Regions from separate parts of the Streptomyces sp. NPDC029956 genome, predicted to be linked through region 1. Evidence: riboswitches for the same ligand, from Rfam matches in the RefSeq annotation. Region 1 holds a riboswitch; each other region holds the start of a gene.
The links. Region 1 has a riboswitch for cobalamin ahead of ACZ4XX_RS06650 (ABC transporter substrate-binding protein). Riboswitches for the same ligand answer to the same signal wherever they lie in the genome.
Positions count from the first base shown of each region.

Region 2: another riboswitch for cobalamin. It lies ahead of ACZ4XX_RS27440 (energy-coupling factor ABC transporter permease); the one in region 1 lies ahead of ACZ4XX_RS06650 (ABC transporter substrate-binding protein).
Region 3: another riboswitch for cobalamin. It lies ahead of ACZ4XX_RS31460 (hypothetical protein); the one in region 1 lies ahead of ACZ4XX_RS06650 (ABC transporter substrate-binding protein).

Region 1 covers NZ_JBVHZJ010000006.1:109,017-112,279, forward strand. Annotated here, with positions in the region: gene ACZ4XX_RS06640 (amino acid permease) at 1-640, shown strand, start outside; gene ACZ4XX_RS06645 (M67 family metallopeptidase) at 764-1,192, shown strand; cobalamin riboswitch at 1,185-1,318, shown strand; gene ACZ4XX_RS06650 (ABC transporter substrate-binding protein) at 1,361-2,350, shown strand; gene ACZ4XX_RS06655 (FecCD family ABC transporter permease) at 2,554-3,263, shown strand, end outside.
Region 2 covers NZ_JBVHZJ010000040.1:15,596-18,858, forward strand. Annotated here, with positions in the region: gene dhaL (dihydroxyacetone kinase subunit DhaL) at 1-501, shown strand, start outside; gene ACZ4XX_RS27430 (PTS-dependent dihydroxyacetone kinase phosphotransferase subunit DhaM) at 498-914, shown strand; gene ACZ4XX_RS27435 (hypothetical protein) at 1,113-1,388, shown strand; cobalamin riboswitch at 1,412-1,645, shown strand; gene ACZ4XX_RS27440 (energy-coupling factor ABC transporter permease) at 1,675-2,373, shown strand; gene ACZ4XX_RS27445 (energy-coupling factor ABC transporter substrate-binding protein) at 2,370-2,828, shown strand; gene cbiQ (cobalt ECF transporter T component CbiQ) at 2,835-3,263, shown strand, end outside.
Region 3 covers NZ_JBVHZJ010000053.1:24,471-27,733, reverse strand. Annotated here, with positions in the region: gene ACZ4XX_RS31465 (hypothetical protein) at 60-1,463, opposite strand; gene ACZ4XX_RS31460 (hypothetical protein) at 1,676-1,924, opposite strand; cobalamin riboswitch at 2,106-2,238, opposite strand; gene ACZ4XX_RS31455 (hypothetical protein) at 2,220-3,080, opposite strand; gene ACZ4XX_RS31450 (hypothetical protein) at 3,250-3,263, opposite strand, start outside.

The DNA of each region.
Region 1 (3,263 bases):
CGGCGCGCTCATCATGATCCTGTCGGTCGTCCCGTGGACCGAGTTCCAGCCGGGCGTCTCCCCGTTCGTCGCCGCCTTCCAGAAGATGGGCCTCGGCGTCGGCGCCGCCATCGTCAACTTCGTGGTGCTGACCGCCGCCCTCTCCTCCTGCAACTCGGGCATGTACTCCACCGGCCGCATGCTGCGCGACCTCGCGCTCAACGGCCAGGGCCCGAAGGTCTTCACGAAGCTCACCAAGAGCGGCACCCCGCTGCTCGGCCTGACCTTCTCGGCCTCGCTGATGCTGGTCGGCGTCTGGATCAACTACGTCGCCCCGGGCAAGGCCTTCGAGTACGTCGTCTCCTTCGCCACCATCTCCGGCATGTGGGCCTGGATCATGATCCTGGTCTGCCAGATCCGCTACCGGGCCAAGGCCAACCGCGGCGAGCTCCCCGAGTCCACCTTCAAGGCCCCGGGAGCCCCGTACACCAGCTGGTTCGCGCTCCTCTTCATCGGCATGGTCATCGTGATGATGGGCATCGACGAGGGCGCCCGCGTCTCGCTGTACGCCGCCCCGGTCTGGGGTCTGATCCTCGGCGTCTCCTACCTGGTCCTGAAGTCCCGCAACCCCGAGGGCGCAGCCTTCGCCAAGCGGTCCTGACCGGACCCCACGGGCGGTCGCCCCGGGTCGTCCCCAAACGACCCTGACCTCGATCGTCTCGGCATACGGGCCGTTCCGTACCACTCCCCGGTACGGAACGGCCCGTCGGCTTATCCTGTCGCCATGCTGACCATCACCCGGGCCCTGTACGACCAGATCGTGGACCACTCCCGCGCGGACCACCCCGACGAGGCCTGCGGCGTGGTCGCGGGACCGGTCGGCACCGGCCGCCCCGAGCGGTTCATCCCCATGCTCAACGCCGCCCGCTCGCCCACCTTCTACGAGTTCGACTCCGCGGACCTGCTCAAGCTCTACCGCGAGATGGACGACCGGGACGAGGAGCCCGTCATCGTCTACCACTCGCACACCGCGACCGAGGCCTACCCGTCCCGCACGGACATCTCGTACGCCAACGAGCCCCAGGCCCACTACGTCCTCGTCTCCACCGCGGACAGCGACGGCGCCGGCCCCTTCCAGTTCCGCTCCTTCACGATCGTCGAGGGCGTCGTGACCGAGGAGGAGGTCAAGGTCGTCGAGGAGTACGACGCCTGAGACACTGGCCGGGACCTACGGGCGGCAGGACCCAGGAAGCCGGTGCGAATCCGGCACGGTCCCGCCACTGTGACCGCCTCCTCCGGGAGACGGAAGCCAGGAACTGACCTGCCGCCTTCTCACCACCGATCGGGGACGTGGAAATCCCCGGAGGAGGCACGTTCCGTCATGTCCTGGCCCCGCCGTACCCGGCTGCCCCTGGCGCCCCTGCTGTCCGCCGCCGCCCTGCTCCCGATGCTCGCCGCCTGCTCGGCCCCCGCGGCGGAGACCCCCGCCGCCAAGGCCGGCCCGGGATTCCCGTACACCGTCTCCAACTGCGGTGTGAAGACGACGTTCGAGACCCCGCCGAAGCGCGCCGTCACCATGAACCAGCACGTCACCGAGGTCATGCTCGCCCTCGGCCTGGAGAAGTCCCTCGTCGGCACCGCCTACCTCGACGACGCGGTCCTCCCCGCCTACAAGAAGGCGTACGACTCCGTCCCCGTCCTCGCGAAGGAGTACCCCTCCAAGGAGGCCCTGCTCGCCGCCGACCCCGACTTCGTGTACGGCGGCTACTCCTCCGCCTTCGCGAGCAAGGACGGCCGGAGCCGCGACGACCTGAAGCGCGCGGGCATCGACACCCGGCTCAACACCGAGTACTGCCCTTCCGGTTCGCCCTCCGTCGACGACCTCTACCGCGAAGTCGACGAGATCGGCCGCACGTTCGGCGTCCGCGACCGGGCCGAGAAGTGGGTCCGGGAGGCGAGGACCACCGTCGCCGCCACCGAGAAGCGCCTCAAGGGCACGGCACCCGTCTCCGTCTTCGTCTACGACAGCGGCGACAAGACCGCCTTCACCGCGGGCGGCAAGGGCATCGGCAACGAACTCATCACCCGCGCCGGCGGCCGCAACGTCTTCGCCGACCTCGACAAGCCCTTCGGCGACGCCACCTGGGAACAGGTCGTCGCCCGCCGGCCCGAGGTCGTCGTCATCTACGACTACGGCTCCACCACCGTCGAACAGAAGAAGAAGCGGCTCCTCGACGACCCGGCACTCAAGGACGTCCCGGCGATCAAGAACCGCCGGTTCGCCGTGATGCCGCTCTCCGACACCGTCCTCGGCGTCCGCGTCCCCGCGGCCGTCGACAAGCTGGCGGCCCAGCTCCACCCGGCCCGATGAGCGCGGGGGCCCGCGCCGCGGGCACATCACCGGGAGAGCGGCCCGCGCCGCCGTCGGGAGAACCGTCCGTGCCGCCGCCGGGGGAACCGCCCGCGCCGCCGCGGATCCCGCCGCGCCCCGAACCACCGGACGAGCCCGCCGCCAAGCCCGCCCAGCCGGCCAAGCCCGCCGGGCGGGCCGGTGCCGGGCGCTCCGGCCCGGCCGTGCGGGCGGGCGGCGGGCCCCTGCGGTACACGGCCGTGGTCGCCGGGCTGGTCCTCGCCCTCGCCGCCGCGGCCCTCGCCTCGCTCGCCCTCGGCTCCGTCCGCATCCCGCCCGGCCAGGTCCTCGACGCCCTCACCGGACGCGCCGCCGACCCCTCCCCGTACCGCACGATCGTCCTCGACGTACGACTGCCCCGGGTCCTGCTCGGGGCGGTCGTCGGCGCCGGACTCGCGGTCGTCGGCGCCGTCCTCCAGGCCCTCGTCCGCAACCGGCTCGCCGACCCCTTCCTCCTCGGGATCTCCTCCGGCGCCTCCGCCGGAGCCGTCCTCGTCCTCGTCGCCGGCGGGGGAGCGGGCCTCGTCGGAGGCGTGACCACCACCCTCGCCCTGCCCGCCGGCGCCTTCGCGGGCGCTCTGCTCGCCCTCGTCCTCGTCTACGGGCTCGCCCGCCGCGGCGGCACGCTGACCAGCACCCGGCTCGTCCTCGCCGGGGTCGCCGTCTCCTACATCCTGTCCGCCCTCGCCACCCTGCTCCTGGTCGTCGCCGGACGCCCCGAGCAGTTCCAGGAGGCCATGTACTGGTCCCTCGGCGGCCTCGGCAGCGCCCGCTGGGACACCCTGGCCCTGCCCGCTGCCGTCCTCGCCGTCGGCGTCGGCGCCCTCCTCGCCCTGGCCCGCCCGCTCGACCTGCTCCTCGTCGGCGAGGAGGG
Region 2 (3,263 bases), on a different contig from region 1:
ACCGAGACCCTGGCCAAGGACCCGCCCGCCACACCGGGCGGTGTGCTCACCGCAGCCGGACGGCACCTGATCTCCACCGTGGGCGGCGCTTCGGGGCCCCTGTACGGCACGCTGCTGCGTCGTACCGGCAAGACGCTCGGCGACGACGAGCGCGTCACCCGGGAGCAGTTGGCGGAGGCGTTCGGCTCGGGCGTGGCCGCCGTGTCCCAGCTGGGCGGCGCGCAGGTGGGCGACAAGACGATGCTCGACGCGCTCGTGCCGGCCGTGGAGGGCCTGCGGAAGTCGTTCGGCGCGGCCCGCGCGGCGGCCGAGGAGGGTGCCCTCGCGACCGTACCCCTGCGGGCGCGCAAGGGCAGGGCCAGCTACCTGGGCGAGCGGTCGGTGGGACACCAGGATCCCGGGGCCACGTCCTCCGCATTGCTGTTCGCCGCCCTCGACGAGACCGCCCGTACGGAGACGGCCGGGACGACGGAGACGCCCAGCACCGAGGGGGCCTCATGAGCGCGGTCGGCTCCGGTCTCGTCGGCATCGTGCTCGTCTCGCACAGCGCCGCCGTCGCGACCGCCGTGGCCGAGCTGGCCCAGGGGCTCGCCGGGGGCGGTGACCTCGCCCCGGTCGTCCCGGCCGGCGGGACCCCCGACGGTGGTCTCGGGACGAGTTCCGAGCTGATCTCCGCGGCGGCGAAGGCCGTGGACGGGGGCGCCGGGGTGGCGATCCTCGTCGATCTGGGGAGCGCGGTGCTCACGGTGAAGGTCCTCCTCGCGGAGGGCGACGAACTGCCCGAGGGTTCCCGGCTCGTGGACGCGCCGTTCGTCGAGGGCGCGGTCGCCGCCCTGGTCACGGCGAGCGCGGGCGGGGACCTCGACGCCGTGGCGGCCGCCGCGTCGGAGGCGTACGCCTACCGCAAGGAGTGAGGGCACGGGAATCCTGTGCAGCAGCCTCAAGTGGTCGGGTTTCAGGCGCCGTTTGGCCGGAACTCGGCCGCTGTGGCGACGTGAGTGCGACCTACTCTTGGAGATCGCGGCCCTGAGACGGCTGTGCTGCCGGGCCTCTCCGGGCGCTGGCGTTCACCTGTGGTCCACCTGGTCCGCCCAGGTGATGGAGGAGGGGCAATGGGCAGTCTGCCTGTCATGGTCGTTTTCGCGCTCGTGTGGTTGCTGATCGCACTCGTGCCCCTGCGCACTCCGTCCGCCCGCAGGGGATGGGCGAGGGGCGTACTCGGCGTCTCGGCCCTCCTGGTGATCGGCGCCGCCCTGTTCGGAGCCAACGCGGAGGTGTCGGCCGGCTACGACGGTCCCGACCCCATGCTGCTCGCGGCGCTCGCGGCAGCGGTCCTCGTGGCCCCGGGTGCGATCGCGGCCCTGGTGCGCAACGCCAGGAACAGCTAGGCCGCGGGGACCCTACGAGCACCCACATTGTGATGTACCTGGTCAACGCACTAATGTCACAGGGCCTTGGTGTACGGGAAACCGGTGCAGTACCGGTGCGGCCCTCGCCACTGTGATCGGGAGGTCCGGCTCCACCCCCGCGGGGAACACCCTCGGGGAAGCCACTGGACCACGTCGGGAGACCGTCGTGGTGTGGGAAGGCGGAGTCGGGCGGAATGACCGTCAGCCAGGAGACCGGCCAGGGTGCGTTGTCCATCCACGAGGTGCTGGAGAGGGTCTCCCAACCATGCATATAGCCGAGGGGTATCTGCCCCCTGTGCACGCGGCCGCCTGGGGCGTCGCGTCCGCGCCGTTCGTCGTCCACGGGGTCCGCGCGCTGACCCGCGAAGTGCGGTCCAATCCTGAGTCCACCCTGTTGCTCGGCGCCGCCGGCGCCTTCACGTTCGTCCTGTCGGCACTCAAGCTGCCCTCCGTGACGGGGAGTTGTTCACATCCCACCGGTACCGGCCTCGGTGCCATCCTGTTCCGGCCGCCGATCATGGCGGTCCTGGGAACGATCACCCTGCTGTTCCAGGCGCTCCTGCTCGCCCACGGCGGGCTCACCACGCTCGGCGCGAACGTCTTCTCGATGGCGATCGTCGGGCCCTGGGCGGGATTCGGGGCCTATGTACTGCTGCGCCGGTTCGGTGCGCCGCTGATGGTCGCCGTCTTCTTCGGCGCGTTCGTCGCCGACCTGTCCACGTACTGCGTCACCAGCGTCCAGCTGGCGCTCGCCTTCCCCGACCCGGGCAGCGGCATCCCCGGCGCGCTCGCCAAGTTCGGCGGGATCTTCGCCGTCACCCAGATTCCGCTCGCGGTCAGCGAGGGCCTGCTCACCGTGCTCGTGATGCGCCTGCTGACCCAGTCCAGCAAGGGCGACCTGATCCGGCTCGGCGTCCTCACCGGACGCACGTCGGAGCGACGCGAGGAGGCGAGCGCTCGATGAGCCGGAACACGAAGATCAACGCCCTGCTGCTCCTCGTCGTCGCCGCGCTCGCGGTCCTGCCGCTCGCGCTGGGACTCGGGGACCACAAGGAGGAGCCCTTCGCGGGGGCCGACGCGGAGGCCGAGACCGCGATCACGGAACTCCAGCCGGACTACGAGCCGTGGTTCAGCCCGCTCTACGAGCCGCCGTCCGGGGAGATCGAGTCGGCGCTGTTCGCCCTTCAGGCGGCCCTCGGTGCCGGTGTCCTGGCGTACTACTTCGGTCTGCGGCGCGGCCGTCGACAGGGCGCGGCGCGGGCCGAGGCAGCCGAGACGTCCCAGGTGCAGGGCGCCGGAGCGGGGGTGACAGGGGCCGCCGGGGCCGGGACGGCGGAGCACGAGAGCGGCGCCGGTTCCAGCGCCGGTTCCCCCTCCGACACCACCGGCTCCAGCGCCGGCACCGGTCCGGGCGCGTAGTCGCCGATGCTGCCGATCGACGCGGCGGCGCACAGCAGTCGCTGGCGCCGCCGCCATCCCGCCGAGAAGGCGCTTCTCGGCTTCGGTCTCACCCTGTGCGCGGTCGGCCTGCCGCCGTGGCCCGGCGCGGTCCTCGTCGCGGCGGCCACGCTCACCGTGCTGCTCGGTCCGGCCGGCGTGCCGGGCCGGGCGCTGTGGCGGGCGTTCCGGATCCCGCTCGGGTTCTGTGTCACGGGCGCGATCCCGCTGCTGTTCGAAGTGGGCGGCGACCGGGGGCTCGTCGCCCTCGCGCCGGACGGTCCGACGCATGCGGGCGAGTTGCTGCTGCGGACCGCTTCGGCATCCCTCGGGGTGCTGCTCTTCGCGTTCACGACGCCGGTGTCCGACGTCCTGCCCCGGCTGGTACGGGCGGGGGTGCCGGCGCCGGTGGTGGAC
Region 3 (3,263 bases), on a different contig from region 1:
AGGGCGGGACCCGGAGCCACTGGTCCTGGCTCCGGGCCCCGCCCGTCGGGACTGGCCGTTCAGTCGTTGTTCTCCGGCGGGGTGAGCAGGTCGAAGAAGGCGTCCGCCTCCTCCGCGCTAAGTCGGCCTTCCACGACCGCATACTGGCGCAGCGTGTAGAGGGTGTCCTTCGCCGGGATCTCCCAGCGGGTGTGGGCTTCGCGGGTGATCTCGCCGATGTAGTGGTGGGCGGACTCGGGGTGGTGGCGGATGAACCAGACGAGCATCTCCGCGATCGGCCGCGAGAGGTACAGGTGCAGCCACTCCTTCGCCCTCGCCTTCTTCGGCCGGGCCCGCACCTCGCGGTCCAGGTCGATGGCGTCGGCGAAGTCGTGCAGCACGGCGCTCTCGACGGTGTGGCCGAGGACGTGGGTGGGCAGGACGCGGTCCAGGCTGCTGGCGACGTTCCAGGCCAGCGCGTCGGCGATCTCCCGGACGGAGTCCTCGTTGCGGGCGCGCAGGATCCACCGCTTGCGCACGTCCGGCCTTCCCCACAGGGTGTTCTGGAAGTCATCGGCGAAGTGGTCACGGACCTCCGCCGCCCCGCGGGAGAGCTGGTAGAGGTCACCGGCCGACATCACGGCCCGGACGCCCTCGTAGGAGCGCCGGCGGGCCTCGACCCAGTCGTCGGCCACGGCCCGGGCCCACTGGTCACGGCCGCCGACCTGGGCCTGCGGCTGGGGCACCTCGCTGTTGCCGCGCGAGATGTAGGCCCGCAGCGTCGAGGCGGTGATGCCGCCGAGCTCGGCCATCTCCGGCACGCCGATCAGCTGGGCGCCGCTCAGCTCCGGGGTGGCGAGGTCGACCACGCACTTCTCCAGCGGCAGCGCGCCATCGCGCTCGGCCTGGTGGGCGGCCCACAGCGCCAGGTGGTCGCCCCAGTTCGCCACCACCGGTGCCGGCGCCTCGGCGTCGATGGCGGCGACGTCGAGCACGGCGGCCCGGGCCGCGTCGGCGCGGCGGTCGAGCATGTCGGCGGCGCTGACGGTGACCGCGGCGCGCGCCTGGCGCTTCTCGTAGTCCTGCTCGACGGGGTCCCAGACCTGTCCGGGCCGGTACCAGGCGGCGCCGTCGAACCAGTAGCCGCCGGCCCGGTAGAACAGCTGCTCGCCGTCCCAGGTGCTGTGCAGGGTGGAGGTGTCGTCGTCCTTCATCAGCAGGACGGTCCGGCCGTGCTCGGGGTGGTAGCGCACCGACCAGCCGAGCGAGTTGTCGAGCGGGTCGGTGGTGAAGGCCCGCCAGCCGCCGGAAGCACGGTGGAGGTCGAAACGGCCCCACATCCCCTCTCCCTTATTGCGGCCCACGGCCTCGATGGCCTCGGGGCCCTCGTCGAGCGGGATGTGCGAGTCATCGACGAACGGCAGCCCGGGCACCGGGTGGTCGGTGCTCAGCCCGTTCGCGAGCGGATACAGATGGACAGTCACGGCGTACTCCTCAATCTATGCTGGGCGCTGCACTCCTTGTGCAACACTCCCTATGCTCTCTTATACATCGTCACCAACCTTCCTTGTGCAGCATTTTCGGCCAACCTCGTGGTCTGGCGTCCTCGCGCCGCGTACGAGGGTGACCGTGCCGGACAGCAGCTGAGGCGTACGCCGGTTGTCGGTAACCGACCCATGCCGCACCGGCTCGTCGGCTAGTGGGCAGGCGTGACCGCTCGGGGGGTATTCGTCGACGTCGCGGGGGTCGCCGGGGGCTCGCCGAACCCGGGGGCGAACAGGGCTGCCAGCAGCATTGCTACGGCCGCCCCCGAGGCGATCGCCGTCCCCAGGTCGCCGCGACCGCCAGCTCCTTGAGCGCGCGCGGTGTACATGAAGACCGTGATGCCGACGCTGATGCCCATCACAAGGAGCAGGGCCGCCAGCGGCGCGATCTGAATGGTCACGAAGTCCTCCTGGGCTGTCTCCGCCGGTGCGGCGGCAACTCGTCTGCGCGCTCGCGCAGACCTCGCCCCTTCGTTGGAGAGACCTGGAGGCCGACAGTAAGAAAGCCCGATCCGATACGGATCGGGCTTCGAGCCGATATCCCGAAGCCCTCCCAGAAGGGCACGGGCGCGCGGACACGCTCGGGCACGTTCTGGATGGGCAGGTCCTCGGACTCACGCCTTCAAGGCGCACACCGTTGCGGGACAGTTCCGGATTCACGCCGGATTCCCCTGCGTCCAGGGCTCATTGTACGGCTCAGGGGGTGCGGATGACGGCTCCTGAGACGAACCACTGCACGAGTGCGGCGGCGAGGTGCACGCCGGCCCGGGCCGACTCCAGCGTCTCGGGCGACGTGGGCGTCTGGCCACCGTGCCGCGACGTCTGGCCGTCCCACAGAGCGCGCATCATCGCTTCCGCCGGGGCGATCGCATCGCCGCCGGTCGAAGGGATCGCGGCGACGAACTTGTGCCGGGCGTTCTTGATCTCGCCAAGCATGGTGCCGAGCGTGGCCTTGGCGTTGTTCGGCTGGATGACGGCGTGCGCCGCGGCCTCGACGGCCTTGATGGACTCGCTGTACGCCCGCACCGCATCCGGACCGCGCCCGTACGCGGCCTTCCATGCCACTTCGAGGTGGTCGGACGCGGAGCCGGCGTTCTGCTGGTCTGCAGCTTCGGTGATGGCCTGCCTCACCGCATCCCTCGCGGCCGGGGTGACGCGCTCCTCCAGGCCGTCCTCCATGTCCGTTACCCGGTATGCGGATCCGCCGTTGTCGAGCAGCCGGTTGAGGGTCCCGATCGATCCGTCAACCTCGATCTCGAACCAGTAACCGAGCAGCGCGTCAACGATGTCGAGCAGGTCGTCCCCCGTACGGCTCGTGAGGGTCTTCGTGTAGGGGAACAATCCAGCGCGTTCGCTCAGGACGGGGATCCGCAGCCGCACGCACAGAAGCTGTGCGGTGGCTTCGTTGTATCGGCCGCCCCCGACGAAGAGCGCATCCTCCACCCACTTCTGCAGCGGGCCCGTGAGGTGATGGGGCACCCCCTCGAACGGTCCATCGAACTCGGGGTCGGCGAGGCCGGCGCGGACGGAGAAGCGCGGGCGGGGTGTGGTCGTCATGGCGGAACGGTAGCCGGATGGGTAATCACGTCGGATAAGCTCTCCTTATCCGACGCGATAGAACGAGGCGTGACGATCCATCGGCGAAGCAGGGGGAAGGATGGCCGCGACGAAACAGTGGGACGCGGGACCTTTCGGTCCGGCGCCCCGCGGGAAGGTCGCGCCCTGGTTAGGTGAGCAGAC